One region of the Amycolatopsis sp. NBC_01488 genome, then DNA from elsewhere that is predicted to be linked to it. Evidence: predicted binding sites of a transcription regulator. Region 1 holds the regulator's gene; the other holds the start of a gene.

Region 1 (7,250 bases):
GGCCCCGCGTGAAGCCCCCGCCGCCGTCGTCGCGATGGTCCGGCTCATCCGCGACAGCTGGGCGAAGTCGGAGCCCTACATCGCCGAGATCTCGCAGTTCTTCTACGGGATGCTGTTCACGCTCGCGCCGACCACGCGCGACTTCTTCCCCATCAACATGGAGATCCAGCGCGGCCGCCTGGTGCGCGCGCTGGTGCACATCGTGCAGATGGTGGACCGGCCCGACGACCTCGCGCCGTTCCTGCGCCAGCTGGGCCGCGACCACCGCAAGTTCGGCGTGGTGCCCCGGCACTACGAAGCCGTCGGCACGGCGCTGCTCGCGTCGCTCAAGAACCACCTCGGCCCGGAGTGGACGCCCCAGGTCGAACGGGCCTGGGCCGAGGCGTTCACCATCGCCGCGCGGGCCATGCAGGACGCCGCCGCGTCCGACACGAACCCGCCGTCCTGGCAGGCCACGGTGGTCGAGCACCGGCGGCTGACCTGGGATCTCGCGCTGGTCCGGCTGGTGCCCGACCAGCCCGTGCCCTACCACCCCGGCCAGTACGTGAGCGTCGAAGTCCCGCAGCGGCCGCGGCTGTGGCGCTACCTCTCGCCGGCGAACGCGCCCCGCGAGGACGGCGGCATCGAGTTCCACGTCCGCGCGATCGACGGCGGCTGGGTGTCCAGGGCGATCGTCAGCCACACGCAGCCCGGCGACGTCTGGCGGCTTGGCCCGCCACTCGGGCGGCTGACGGTCGACCGCGAATCGTCACGGGGCGTGCTGATGGTCGCCGGCGGCACCGGCGTCGCGCCGCTGCGGTCGATCCTCGACCACCTCGCGCTGTGGGGCGAGAACCCGAAGACGTGGCTGTTCTACGGCGGCCCGGCCCGTGAGGACCTCTACGACCTCGAAGAACTGCGCGCACTCGCGTCGGTCAACCCCTGGCTGACCGTGACGCCGGTGGTGGAGCGCGGCGGCGACGTCCCCGGGTTCGAGCAGGGCACGCTCGCCGAGGCGATCACGCGGTACGGCTCCTGGCCGGACCACGACATCCTCGTCTCCGGTTCGCCGGCGATGATCCGCGCGACGGTGTCGCGCATGCTGGTCGCGGGCAGCGCACTGGACCAGATCCAGTACGACCCGTTCACGATCGACTAGCAAAGGCAATCCGCTGTCCGGTGCGCATTTCCGCGCAAAACAACAACGGCACCGGATTAATCGGGCGGCGTGATCATTTTTACGCTGTGCCAGCCGGGGTTGACCGCGCGTGGCGAAATTGCTCCGTTCGAGCGGACCGCGCGGAATCACACGCATCTGCACGGGAATTCGCCTACAGTCGGAAACCCTCGGGGGCGGCACCGCACGGCGACGCCGCACGCACGGCGCAAAGAATCCCTTGCACGACTGGAGATTACCGTTCCCGATGAGCGCTGAATCCGTGAAGATCTTCGCACCGCCGCAGACCGTCCCCGTTTCGACCGTGGAGGGTCGCGAACTGGCTCGGCTGATTCGTGAAAGTTTTGCGGAGATCGAACCGAAAGCCGACGAAGTGGCACAGTACTTCTACGGCGTGTTGTTCGTGGTCGCGCCGGATTGCCGCGATCTGTTCCCGGTCACCATGACGAACCAGCGGAGCCGGTTGCTGCGCGCGCTCGTGTACGTGGTGCAGATGGTCGACCGGCCCGACGAGCTGGTCACCTTCCTCGGCCAGCTGGGCCGCGACCACCGCAAGTTCGCCGTCGTCGCCCGCCACTACGACGCCGTCGGCGTCGCGCTGCTGCTCGCGCTGAAACGGTTCCTCAAGCAGAAGTGGACCCACGAGGTCGAATGCGCGTGGACGACGGCGTACGGGCTCATCGCCAAGACCATGCGCGAGGCCGCGCAGGCGGAGACCGGGCCGGCGTCGTGGGCGGCGCGGGTGCTCGACCACCGCAAGCTGTCCCAGGACGTCGCGATGGTGCGGGTGCAGACCGAAGGCCTGCTGCCCTTCCGGGCCGGCAGCTACGTGAGCGTCGAGGTACCGCAGCGCCCGCGGATGTGGCGCTACCTCTCCCCGGCGACCGCGCCGCGCGGCGACGGCCAGCTGACGTTCCACGTGCGCACGGTGCCCGGCGGCTGGGTCAGCGGCGCCATCGTCAACCACACCAAGCCGGGGGACACCTGGCGGCTCGGACCGGCGATGGGCACGCTCACCGTGCGCCCGACCGCGACGAGGAAGCCGCTGCTGATGATCGCCGGCGGGACCGGGGTCACCCCGTTCGTCTCGATCCTCGACGACCTCGCGCACTGGAAGCACAACCCGCCGGTGCACCTGTTCTTCGGGGGCCGAAGACCGGAAGACCTGTACGCGCTGGACGACCTCCGGCGGCTGACCGCGGTGTCGAAGTGGCTGACGGTCACGCCGGTGACCGAGGAGGGCGCGGTGCCGGGCGGCGACCGCGGCACGCTCGCCCACGCGGTGACCCAGCGCGGCGAGTGGCACGACCACGACGTCCTCGTCGCCGGCTCGCCCGCGATGATCCGGGCGACGATCGCGCGGCTGCTGACCGCCGGCGTCGAGCTCGAGCGCATCCGCTTCGACCCGTTCACCCTGGACTGAGGAACTCTCAGCGCACCGCGCACACCAGCCGGATTCTCGCTATCTTCGCCGATATGGAGATGACTATTCCGGTTTCGGACGGCACGATCGGCGGCTACCTGGCGGAGCCGCCGGGCGAAGGACCGCACCCGGGCGTGGTGCTCATCCACGACGCGTTCGGGCTGAGCCAGGACACGAAGAACATCACCGACCGCTTCGCCGCCGAGGGCTACCTCGCGCTCAGCCCGGACCTGTACGCACGCGGCGGGATGCGCCGCTGCGTGCGACGCGTGTTCTCGGACATGTTCGCGAACCAGGGCCGGACGTTCGACGACATCGAGGCGTCCCGCGCGCTCCTGGCCGCCCGCCCGGACTGCTCGGGCCGGATCGGCATCGCCGGGTTCTGCCTGGGCGGCGGCTTCGCGCTCGTCGCGGCGTCACGCGGCTTCGAGGCGTCCGCGCCGTACTACGGGCAGCTGCCGAAGAACCTGTCGGTGCTCGACGACGCCTGCCCGATCGTCGCGAGCTTCGGCAAGAAGGACTTCTCGCTACGCGGCGCGGCGGCGAAGCTCGAGACGGCGCTCACCGAGCGTGAAATCCCGCACGACGTCAAGGAGTACCCCGGCGCCAGTCACGGGTTCGCGAACAAGATCGAGGTCGCGCCGCCGCTGAACCTGCTGCTCAAGGTCGTCGGGTTCACCTACCACCACGAAGCGTCCGAGGACGCGTGGCGCCGGGTGACGGCGTTCTTCGGCGAACACCTGCAGCAACCGGCCCGACCTTCGCACTGAGCCGAGCGGGCGAGCCTTTTCGCCGAATGGTCGTAGTTCGTTGACCGTTGTGCCCGAATCACCTTATGGTCTAGACCACATCTTTCCCGGATGTGCTCGTTCGTCCTCCCCTTGGAACAACGCTGTTCCCCCTCGAGGAGCCGAAATGACCTGGAAACGCAAGCTCTTCGCGGCCTCCGCCGGTGTCCTGCTCGCCCCGGTGCTGGTCGTCGTCCTCCCCGCCACCACCGCGAGCGCCCACGGCTACATCTCCGACCCGCCCAGCCGGCAGGCCAACTGCGCGGCCGGGAAGGTCCCGGACTGCGGCGACATCGTCTACGAGCCCCAGAGCGTCGAAGGTCCGAAGGGCCTGCGCAGCTGCGACGGCGGCAACTCCCGCTTCTCGCAGCTGTCCGACGAGTCCAAGCCGTGGCCTGCCAAGTCCGTCGGCACGACGGTGACGTTCAACTGGGTGTTCACCGCCCGGCACGCGACCGCGAGCTACGAGTACTACATCGGGAACACCCGCGTCGCGAACATCCCCGGCAACAACCAGCAGCCACCGGCGACCGTTTCGCACACGGTGAACCTGGCCGGCTACTCGGGCCGGGTGAAGGTGCTGGCGATCTGGAACATCTCCGACACGGCCAACGCGTTCTACAGCTGCGTCGACCTCCAGATCGGCGGAGGTGGCACGCCGCCGCCGACCACCACGCCGCCACTGACCACGACCCCGCCGCCCACCACGACCCCGCCCCCGACGACGACACCGCCGTCGAGCGGCACGTGGACGGCCGGCACGGCGTACAAGGCCGGTGACGTCGTGACGTACAACGGCGTGAGCTACCGCTGCCTCCAGGCGCACACGGCGATCGCGGGCTGGGAGCCGCCGAACACGCCTGCCCTCTGGCAGCGTCAGTGAGAGTGCTGATGGCCGTCGTCGGCCTGCTGCTGGCCGGTTGCAGCGCGACGGCGGCCCCGCCCGCCTACAACGCGGCCGACGTGATGTTCCTGCAGATGCTGATCCCCCAGAACCAGCAGGGCATCGACATCGTCCGCCTGGCGGCCGACCGGCAGCTCCCGGCACCCCTGAAGGAGCTGGCGGCGGCGATCGCGTCGACCCAGCAGACCGAGATCGCCGACATGCAGAACTGGCTGAAGGCGTGGGGCCAGCCTGAGACGATGGACCTGAACCCCCAGGCCCACGCGGCCCACGGCGGCATGAAGATGACGTCGCCGGACCTGGTGAGCGCGCTTCAGGCGGCTCCCGACGCGGAGTTCTCCCGCAAGTTCCTCGACGTCCTGTCCGGCCAGCAGCAGGGCGCGGTCGAGCTGGCCCAGACGGAGAACGGCACGAGCGGCGGGATCAACGCCCAGGCCCGCGACCTGGCGCGGCGGGTCATCGAGTCGCGGAGCGCCGAGGTCAAGCAGCTGTTGAACTTCAAGGTGTGACGTCCCCGCGGCGCGGACCGCGAGCAGCCTCTGCCCGGCTGCTCGCGGTCTTCGTGTATTCGATCGGCTGTGACGCACGAAGGCCTCCCCGAGAAGTTCGGGTAGGCCCTTCGGTGTGTCGAAACGTCAGCGGCGCTTGGGACGCCAGACCACCATCGCCGTCTGCTGGTTGAGCGGCACCAGGTCCCGGCGGTAGGACGCGTGCGCGGCCGCCACGCCCTGTTCGGCGGCCGCGTAAGCCGCGGCCAGCTCCTCGGTGATCTCCGACAGCCGGGCCCGCAGCGCGTCGACCTGGTTCTCCAGCTCGATGATGCGCTTGATCCCGGCGAGGTTGACGCCGTCCTCCTGCGACAGGCGCTGGACTTCGCGCAGCAGCGCGATGTCCCGCATCGAGTAGCGCCGCCCGCCACCGGCGGTCCGGCCCGGCGACACCAGGCCCTGCCGGTCGTAGGTGCGCAACGTCTGCGCGTGCATGCCAGCGAGCTGGGCCGCCACCGAGATGACGAACACCGGGGTCTCTTCGTCGCCCCCCTGGGGAATCCCGCCGAACATCCCACTCACCTGCCTTCGAGCAGCTCAGTGATCTCGGGCCGGGGGTCGTGCCCGGCCATCGACTCGGCGTACGCCTGCAGTGCTTCGCGCGCCTTGCCGTCCAGTTTGGCGGGGATCGCCGCCTGGAGGGTGACGAGCAGATCACCTTGCGAGCCGTCGCGCTTGGCGATGCCCTTGCCGCGCACGCGCAGCACCCGCCCGCTCGCGGTGCCCGGCGGCACCTTGAGCGAGACCTTGCCCTCGAGCGTCGGCACCGTGATCGTGGTGCCGAGCGTCAGCTCGGTGAAGTCGACCGGCACGGTGATCGTGAGGTCGAGCCCCTTGCGCCCGAACAACGCGTGCGGAGCCACGTGCACCCGGACGTACAGATCGCCCGCCTGCGCGCCACCCCGGCCCGGTTCGCCTTGGCCGGCCAGCCGGATCCGCTGGTCGTCGTCGACGCCCGGCGGGATCCGGACGGTCAGCGTGCGCGTCCTCGTGCTGACGCCTTCGCCACCGCACTCCGGGCACGGGTCGTCGATGATCGTCCCGCGGCCGCGGCAGTCGCGGCACGGCTCCGAGAACGCGAACGCGCCCTGGCTGCGGCTGACCAGCCCCGAACCACTGCAGGTCGGGCAGGTCCGCGGCGACGTCCCCGGCTTCGCGCCGTTGCCGCCGCACGTCGAACAGGTCGCCGGGCTCGACAGCCGCAGCGGCAGGGTCGCGCCCTTGACCGCCTCGACGAAGTCGATCCGGACGTCCGTCTCGACGTCGGCGCCGCGCTGCGGCCGGTTCGCCGTCGCGCCCGCCGTCGTCCGGCCGCGGTTGAACAGCCCGCCGAGGATGTCGCCGAGCCCGCCGAAGCCGCCCTGCTGACCGGCGCCGGCCTGGCCGAAGATGTCGCCGACGTCGAAGCTGCCGGTGCCGCCGCCACCGGGGAAGTTGAACCCGCCCCCGGCGCCGCCGAACATCCGCCGCGCTTCGTCGTACTCCTTGCGCTTGCTCGCGTCGGAGAGCACGCCGTAAGCCTCGGAGACCGCTTTGAACTTCTGCTCCGCCTGCGCGTTGCCGGAGTTCGCGTCCGGGTGGTTCTCCTTGGCCAGCTTGCGGTAGGCCTTCTTGATCTCGTCCGCGGTGGCGTCGGAGGAGACGCCCAGTTCACGGTAGAAGTCCTTACCGATCCATTCCCGTGCACTCATCGGGCGTCTCCTCCTCCCACTTGAGCCGGATAATGCTTACTGTTGCTGGTCATCGAGGCGTTCGCCGAGTGGCAGCTCGCCACCGGCGGACGGGTCCACCGGGGCCGCGCCGGGCTCGTGGTCGGTCACGCCGACCAGCGCCGCCCGCAGTACGCGGTCCCCGAACCGGTAGCCGCGGCGCATGACCACGGTGACCGTCGGGCCCGCCACGTCCGGCGAGGTGTTGTGCTGCACGGCCTCGTGCACGCTCGGGTCGAAAACCTCGCCTTCGGCGCCGAACGACTCGAGCCCCGCGCGCTGCAGGCCGCTGATCAGCTTTTCGCCGACGGCCTTGAACGCGCCGGTGAGGTCACCGTGCTGCTCGGCCCGCTCGAGGTCGTCGAGCAGCGGCAGCAGGTCGTTCACCACCGTCGCCTTGGCGCCGAGGACGACCGCCTCGCGGTCACGCTCGACGCGCTTGCGGTAGTTGGCGTACTCCGCCTGCAGGCGCTGGAGGTCGGCGGTGCGCTCGGCCAGCTCCTTCTCGACGTCGGAGACGACCGACACCGAATCGTCCACAATGGATTCGCCGAGCGAGGGGCCCGCGTGCTCCACGGGCGCCTCCTCCGGCTCCGGCGCCGCGTGGGCCGGACCGGGCGGGCGGACCTGCCCGGTCTGGGGGTCCACCCGCCGCCGATCCCGCACGACCACCGGCTCCTCGGGGCCGCGGCCCTGGTTCTCGGATTCGTCGTAGCTGTGGG
Region 2 (7,250 bases), 870 kb from region 1:
TCCTGCCGGTACGAGGCGGCCCAGAGCAGCGTGCCCGCGCGGAGCCGGCCGACGCGCTCGGGCAGCTCGTAGATCGTGCCGCAGCACATGCCGTACCGGCCGTCGGGATCGTGGATGGCGCCGATCTGGTGGAACGTCTCGCCCTCGTCGGTGCTCTCCATGATGGGCGTGAACTTGCCCCCGGCGTCTTCGCTGGTCAGTGACGCGATGATGGTTCCGCGCCCCAAGATCGAATGCTCGAGCCGGACCAGGCGCGCGTACGAGCCGAGGCCGGGCAGGAGCTGCTTGCGCTCGGCCGCGCTCGCCGGGGTCAGTGTCGCGCCGAGCACGGTGAGTGACAGCACGAAGGCGAGCAAACGGCGCATCCTGACCCTCTCCACGCGGTGACCGCGCGATTACAGCACGCGAGTGGGGTCCTTCGTGGACAGTCACGCGGCCCATTCGCGCGTTCGAGGGGTTTGCTCTGCCCGTCCGGGTGATCGATCACCGGGCGTGACAGTAACGTTCCGGCAAAGGGCGTCGAAAGATCACCGGAGGGCCGGTGGTGGCCCCGAGGGGGAACGATGAACTTCCGGCTCGCCTGTGTGCTGGCCTCGGCCTTGCTGGTGACGGCCTGCGCGCCCGCGACGGGCTTCGGCACGATCATCGCCGCTTCGCCATCGGCTTCGGTGCCGACGCCCACCACATCGGCGGCCCCGGTACCGCGCGACGTGCCGACGGAGACGCACACGGGCAAGGGCGAGGGCCAGTTCGCGGTGACGTGGCCGGCGGACCAGCTGGGCTTCTTCACGTTCGACTGCCCCAAGTGCTCGTCGAACGTGATCATCAGCACCGACGGCGGCGAGTTCGGCCTGGTCAACGCGATCGGCAGGTACCAGGGCACGACCTGGCTGAACACGGAACCCGACCGCCCGACGACGAAGGTGACGGTCTTGGCGAACGCATCTTGGACGGCGACGATCGCGGACTACCGCAGCTTGCCGGTGGCCGCCCCGGGCGCAACGGCGTCCGGCAACGGTGACGCGGTGTTCCGGATCCCGGACGGGGTGCAGGCGGTGGCGTTCACGGCGAAGACCCGCGGGAACGTGGCGCTGTGGGTGCACTCGGAGAAGGTCCGCGACCTGCTGGTCAACGCGATCGGCGACCAGTCGGCGACGGTCCCGGTCGTCGGCCCGGCGTTCCTGCGGGTGGACGGCTACGAAGCCAAGTGGACGATCACGCCGTCCTGAGCGGGCACCCGGCGACCGGGTGCCCGCGGCGGCGTCACCGGTAGTTGGTGAACTGCAGCGCGATCTCGAAGTCCTTGCCCTTCAGCAAGGCGATCACGTCCTGCAGCTGGTCCTTCTTCTTGCCCGACACCCGCAGCTGGTCGCCCTGGATCTGGGCCTGGACGCCCTTCGGGCCCTCGTCGCGGATGAACTTGGCGATCTGCTTGGCCTTGTCGGAGGCGATGCCCTGGAGGATCTTGCCCGACACCTTGTAGATCTTGCCCGACAGCGCCGGCTCGCCGGCCTCGAAGGCCTTCAGGGAGATGCTGCGCTTGATCAGCTTCTCCTTGAACACCTCGACCGCGGCCAGGGCGCGCTCTTCGGTTTCGGACTCGATCACGATCGCCTCCTCGCCCGACCAGTTGATCGTCGTGCCGGTGCCGCGGAAGTCGAACCGCGTGCCGAGCTCCTTGCCTGCCTGGTTCAGCGCGTTGTCCACCTCCTGGCGGTCGACCTTGCTCACGACGTCGAAAGAGGGATCCGCCACGTGTCCTCACACCTCGTACTCGCTTGTCAGGGGCCACCCAGCCTAGCCCCCATCGGGGGACGGGCATCCCGGTTGACCCCCGCTCGAACCCGTTGGGTAAGCTTCTCCCCGGCCGGTTCGCCCGGCCTTGGCGGGTTACCCGAGTGGCCAAAGGGGACTGGCTGTAAACCAGTTGGCTTACGCCTACGGGGGTTCGAATCCCTCACCCGCCACCCACCGGAACGGCCCCGCGACCACCAGGTCGCGGGGCCGTTTTCATGAGCCACAGGGCTCCCCATGACCGCGTCTTTACGCAACCCGCAATTCGGCCGCAATTCCTGGCCGGTGATGGAAGATTCATTCGCCCTTTCGCCCCCATTTCGAAATTCTCCCGGGAAACGGTAACGGCTTTCGTGCCCGGCCCGACCCCGCATGTGCCGAACCCAGTGGCAGAGCAGTGGAGGTACGCATGCCGGTTCGCGGGACGCTCGAACGTCCACCGCGCGAGGAGCTCGTGCGGGTCCAGTACGCGGATGCCCGGCTCGTGGCCGATTACGCCGAGGCGTATGACGGCCGGGGGCCCACCGCCCGATTTCACCGATCGAGGATGTACGCCGTCGACGAAGTGTTGCGCGGCTCGCCCGGCGGCGCGCTCCTCGACGTCGGCTGCGGGCCGGGGAAGATGGTCCGGCACGTGCTCGAAAGCCGGTCCCCGGATTTCACCGTCACCGGCTGCGACCGGTCCGCCGCGATGATCGACGCGGCCCGCCGGCACACCGGGGAGGAAGCGAGTTTTTCCGTCGGCGACATCGAAGAAATGCCGTTCGCCGACCGCAGTTTCGACGTCGCGCTCGCGATGGGCGTGCTGGAATACGTGGACGTCGCGCCGGCTTTGTGCGAAATCGCGCGCGTGGTGCGCCCGGGTGGGCGCGCCATCGTCACCATGCTCAATCCGCTCAGCCCCTACCGGCTGGTCGAATGGGGCCTCTACTGGCCGGCGCGCCGCGTGCTCGGCGGCCTGGAGGACGCCCTGCGCTTCCCGCGGCGACACGGCGCGCGCCGCACCGGCATCGAGGCGTACACCCCGAGGCGGCTTCGCCACGAGCTGTGGCGGGCCGGACTGCAGCCGGAGGACACGCTGTTCTACGACGTCACCGCGCTGGTGCCGCCGCTCGACCGGCTGGACCGGCGGCACCGGCGGCCGGAGACGACCGTCGGCCGCGGCGCCGCGGGCCTGCTCGGCACCGGCTACCTGATCGCCGCGCGGCGGCTCTGACGAAGAGAACGGCCGGTTTCCCCGTGCGAGGGGGAAACCGGCCGTTTCGGGTGGCGGCGTTCGGGGTTACGCCGCCTGGGAAACCGGCGTCGAAGCCGGCGTCAGCGCGAGGTCGAGGACCTCGCGGACATTGGCCACCGCGTGCACGTCGAGCTGGGACAGCACCTCGGCCGGGACGTCGTCGAGGTCCGGCTCGTTGCGCTGCGGGATGATCACCGTCTTCATCCCCGCCCGGTGCGCCGCCAGCAGCTTCTGCTTCACGCCGCCGATCGGCAGGACGCGGCCGGTCAGCGACACCTCGCCGGTCATCGCGACGTCCGCGCGGACCACGCGGCCCGAGAGCAGCGACGCCAGCGCCGTCGTCATCGTGACGCCCGCCGACGGCCCGTCCTTCGGCACCGCGCCCGCCGGGACGTGCACGTGGATGCCGCGCTCCCGCAGGTCGCCCACCGGCAGTTCCAGCTCCGCGCCGTGCGAGCGCAGGTAGGACAGCGCGATCTGGACGGACTCCTTCATCACGTCGCCGAGCTGGCCGGTCAGCTGCAGCCCGGACGCGCCGGACTCCTTGTCCGCCAGCGACGCCTCGATGTAGAGGACGTCACCGCCGGCCCCGGTCACCGCCAGGCCCGTCGCGACGCCCGGGATGGACGTCCGCTGGGTCGACGCGGGCAGCGACGACTCGGGCAGGTGCCGCGGCCGGCCGAGGTAGGTGTCGAGATCCGGGGCGTCCACCGTCAGCGGCAGGGACACCTCGTCGAGCGCCACCTTGGTCGCGATCTTCCGCAGCACCTTCGCGATCGTGCGGTTCGCCGCACGCACGCCCGCCTCGCGGGTGTACTCGGCGGCGATCCGGCTGAACGCGGCGTCGGTCAGCGTGACGTCCGAAGCGCCCAGCCCGGCGCGCTCCAGCTCGCGGGGGAGCAGGTGGTCGCGGGCGATGGTGACCTTCTCGTGCTCGGTGTAGCCGTCCAGCGTGACGAGCTCCATGCGGTCCAGCAGCGGGCCGGGGATGGTCTCCAGCGCGTTGGCCGTCGCCAGGAACACGACGTCGGACAGGTCCAGCTCGACCTCGAGGTAGTGGTCGCGGAACGTGTGGTTCTGTTCCGGGTCCAGCACTTCGAGCAGCGCCGCGGTCGGGTCGCCGCGGTAGTCGGCGCCGACCTTGTCGATCTCGTCGAGCAGCACGACCGGGTTCATCGAGCCGGCTTCCTTGATGGCGCGGACGATCCGGCCGGGCAGCGCGCCGACGTAGGTGCGGCGGTGGCCGCGGATCTCCGCCTCGTCGCGGATGCCGCCCAGCGCCACCCGGACGAACTTGCGGCCCATGGCCTTCGCGACGGACTCACCCAGCGACGTCTTGCCGACCCCGGGAGGACCGGCGAGGGCGAGCACGGCGCCGGAACGGCGGCCGCCGACCGCGCCCAGGCCCGACTCGGTGCGGCGCTTGCGCACGGCCAAGTACTCGATGATGCGTTCCTTGACGTCGTCGAGGCCCGCGTGGTCCGCGTCGAGCACGGCGCGCGCGGCGGCGATGTCGTAGCTGTCCTCGGTGCGCTCGTTCCAGGGCAGCTCCAGGACGGTGTCCAGCCAGGTGCGGATCCAGCCGCCCTCGGGGGACTGCTCGGACGTGCGGTCCAGCTTGTCCACCTCGGCCAGCGCGGCCTTCTTCACGGCGTCGGGCAGCTCGGCCCCTTCGACGCGAGCGCGGTAGTCGTCGTCCTGGACGGTGCCGTCGAGCTCGCCGAGCTCCTTGCGGATGGCCTCGAGCTGGCGGCGCAGCAGGAACTCCTTCTGCTGCTTCTCCATGCCCTCGGCGACGTCCTTGCGGATGGTGTCGGTGACCTCGAGCTCGGCGAGGTGCGCCTTGCTCCACTCGAGCGCCTTCTCCAGGCGTGCGCTGACGTCGAGCGTGGTCAGCAGCTCGAGCTTCTGCTCGGTGTCGAGGTACGGCGCGTTGCCGGACAGGTCGGCGATCGCGGAGGCGTCCTCGACCTGCTGGACGGCGTCGATCAGCTGCCAGCCGCCGCGCTGCTGGAGGATCGAGATGACGACGGCCTTGTACTCGGCCGCGAGCTTGGCGGTCTGGTCGTCCGTGGTCTCGGTGGCGTCCTCGGCGTGCACCCAGCGGGCCGCGCCGGGGCCGTCGGCGATCCGGCCGACGAGCGCGCGGCTCGTGCCGCGCAGCAGGACGGCGGCCTTGCCGCCAGGCACGCGGCCGATGCGCTCGACCGTCGCGACGGTGCCGAACTCGGCGTACTCGCCGTGGACGCGCGGGACGATCAGGACCTCGGCCTTGGTGGCGCCGGTCGACCGGATGCCGGGGAACGAGGCCTGGCTCGGCGTCTTGGCCTGGGCGGACTCCACCGCTGCCCGCGTCTCGGTGTCGGTCAGGTCGAGCGGGACGACCATGCCCGGCAGCACGACGTCGTCATCGAGCGGGAGCACGGGCAGGAGGCGGGTGTCGGACATGTGCACTCCTCGTGTAGTTGAGTCTGCCTAGCTCAACTCTCCGAAGGGTGGGTTTGTTTCCGATGGTGCGTTCGCCCACAGCGATCAGTAAAAGCCCAGTTCAGAGGCCTGGGCGACGCGCGACGGCACACCACGCGAAGGGGCGCGTCTCGGCGTCGATCGGCGTCGGCGGCGTCTCCGGGCGCCAGTCCGGCAACGATGTCATCCCCGGCGGGAGCAGCGGCCAGCCGCCGAACCACGGGAGCAGCTCGTCCGCGGATCGCAGCCACGCGGGGTTCGACGTCGCCTGGTACGCCTCGATGAAGCGGCGAACCTCGGCCGCGCGGTCCGGCGGGGCGTCGTCCCGGCACGTGCCGTGCGTCAGCGCCAGCCAGCTGCCCGGCGCGAGCTTCGACCGGTACGTCGCCATCAGGCCGTCCGGGTCGTCCGACGGGCCGATGAAGTGCATGACCGTGATCATCAGCAGGCACACCGGCCGCGACCAGTCGATCAGCTCGCGCGTGACGTCGTCTCCGAAGATCTCCTTCGGGCGGCGGATGTCCCGCTCGACGAGCCCCGCCCAGTCCGTGGCGCCTTCGCGCTCCAGGATCAGCCGCGAGTGCGCGGCCGCCACCGGCTCGTAGTCCACGTAGACCACCGACGCCCGCTCACCGGCGGGCAGCCGGTCCCGGACGATCTCGTGCACGTTGCCCGCCGTCGGCACGCCCGAGCCGAGGTCGACGAACTGGCGGACGCCGGCGTCCATCGCCGCCGACACCACCCGGTTCATGAACGCCCGGTTCTGCCGCGAGATCGGCCGGATCAGCGGCCACACCTTCTCCACGCGCCTGCCGAACTCGCGGTCGACCGCCCAGTGGTGCGACCCGCCGAGGTACCAGTCGTAGACGCGCGCCGCGGACGGCTTGTCGGTGTCGACCCCGGCCGGGGCGGTCGGCGCTCCTCCCATGCCCCCACCACCCTCGGCGGAGGCGCTTGACGCCGCTGTGTTCCTTGGGCTCATGCGCCGGGTTTCTCCGCGATGCCGCACCAGGCGAACGGGCGTGCTTCCGCCTCCAGTGCGTTGAGCTTGCGGTCGGGCCGCCAGTCCGGCAGGTGCACGATGCCCGGTTCGAGGAGGTTCCAGTCGCCGAACAGCGGCTCGATCTCCTCGCGGTTGCGCAACCAGACGGGGTTGCTCGTCTTGCGGTACTGCTCGACGAACCAGCGCAGCCCGTCCAGGTACTTGCCGGTGCCGTCGCCCTCGCTCATCTGCGAGATCGCCAGCCAGCTGCCCGGCGCGAGCTTGTCCCGGTAGGCCTTGAGCAGGCCCACCGGGTCGTCGTCCGGTCCGACGAAGTGCAGCACCGCCATCATCATCAGGCAGACCGGCTTGGAGAAGTCGATCAGCCGCTTCGTCTCTTCGGCGCGCAGGACGGCCTTCGCGTCCCGCATGTCGGCCTGGACGATGCCCGCCCAGTCCGTCGCCGCCTCCTCTTCGAGGATCAGCGTCGCGTGCGCCACCGCGACCGGCTCGTAGTCGACGTACACGACCGTCGCGTCGTGGTCCTCGGGCAGCTCGGCCTCGACGACCTCGTGCACGTTCCCTGCCGTCGGGACCCCGGAGCCGAGGTCGATGAACTGCCGGATGCCGGCCCGCAGCGCCGCCCGCACCGCGCGGTTCATGAACTCGCGGTTCTGCTTCGACCCGGGGCGCACGAGCGGCCACTGCTGCTCCATACGCCTGCCGAACTCGCGGTCCACGGCCCAGTTCTGCGTGCCGCCCAGGTACCAG

Evidence for each region. The regulator HspR, encoded in region 1, represses chaperone genes until heat shock. The targets are predictions, from matches to a motif close to ANNTTGAGTNNNNNNNACTCAANNT.
Region 2: lon (endopeptidase La) is a predicted target of HspR. The motif match lies at 5,494-5,518, and genes of this name have one in related genera.

What each region holds. Positions count from the first base shown of each region.
Region 1 covers NZ_CP109434.1:2,583,447-2,590,696, reverse strand. Annotated here, with positions in the region: gene OG738_RS12450 (globin domain-containing protein) at 1-1,138, shown strand, start outside; gene OG738_RS12445 (FAD-binding oxidoreductase) at 1,476-2,579, shown strand; gene OG738_RS12440 (dienelactone hydrolase family protein) at 2,633-3,349, shown strand; gene OG738_RS12435 (lytic polysaccharide monooxygenase) at 3,495-4,250, shown strand; gene OG738_RS12430 (DUF305 domain-containing protein) at 4,259-4,780, shown strand; gene OG738_RS12425 (heat shock protein transcriptional repressor HspR) at 4,907-5,332, opposite strand; gene dnaJ (molecular chaperone DnaJ) at 5,338-6,510, opposite strand; gene grpE (nucleotide exchange factor GrpE) at 6,547-7,250, opposite strand, start outside.
Region 2 covers NZ_CP109434.1:1,712,742-1,719,991, reverse strand. Annotated here, with positions in the region: gene OG738_RS08160 (sialidase family protein) at 1-365, opposite strand, end outside; gene OG738_RS08155 (hypothetical protein) at 564-1,229, shown strand; gene OG738_RS08150 (YajQ family cyclic di-GMP-binding protein) at 1,264-1,755, opposite strand; tRNA gene OG738_RS08145 (tRNA-Tyr) at 1,885-1,967, shown strand; gene OG738_RS08140 (class I SAM-dependent methyltransferase) at 2,204-3,010, shown strand; gene lon (endopeptidase La) at 3,077-5,479, opposite strand; gene OG738_RS08130 (SAM-dependent methyltransferase) at 5,580-6,425, opposite strand; gene OG738_RS08125 (SAM-dependent methyltransferase) at 6,476-7,250, opposite strand, start outside.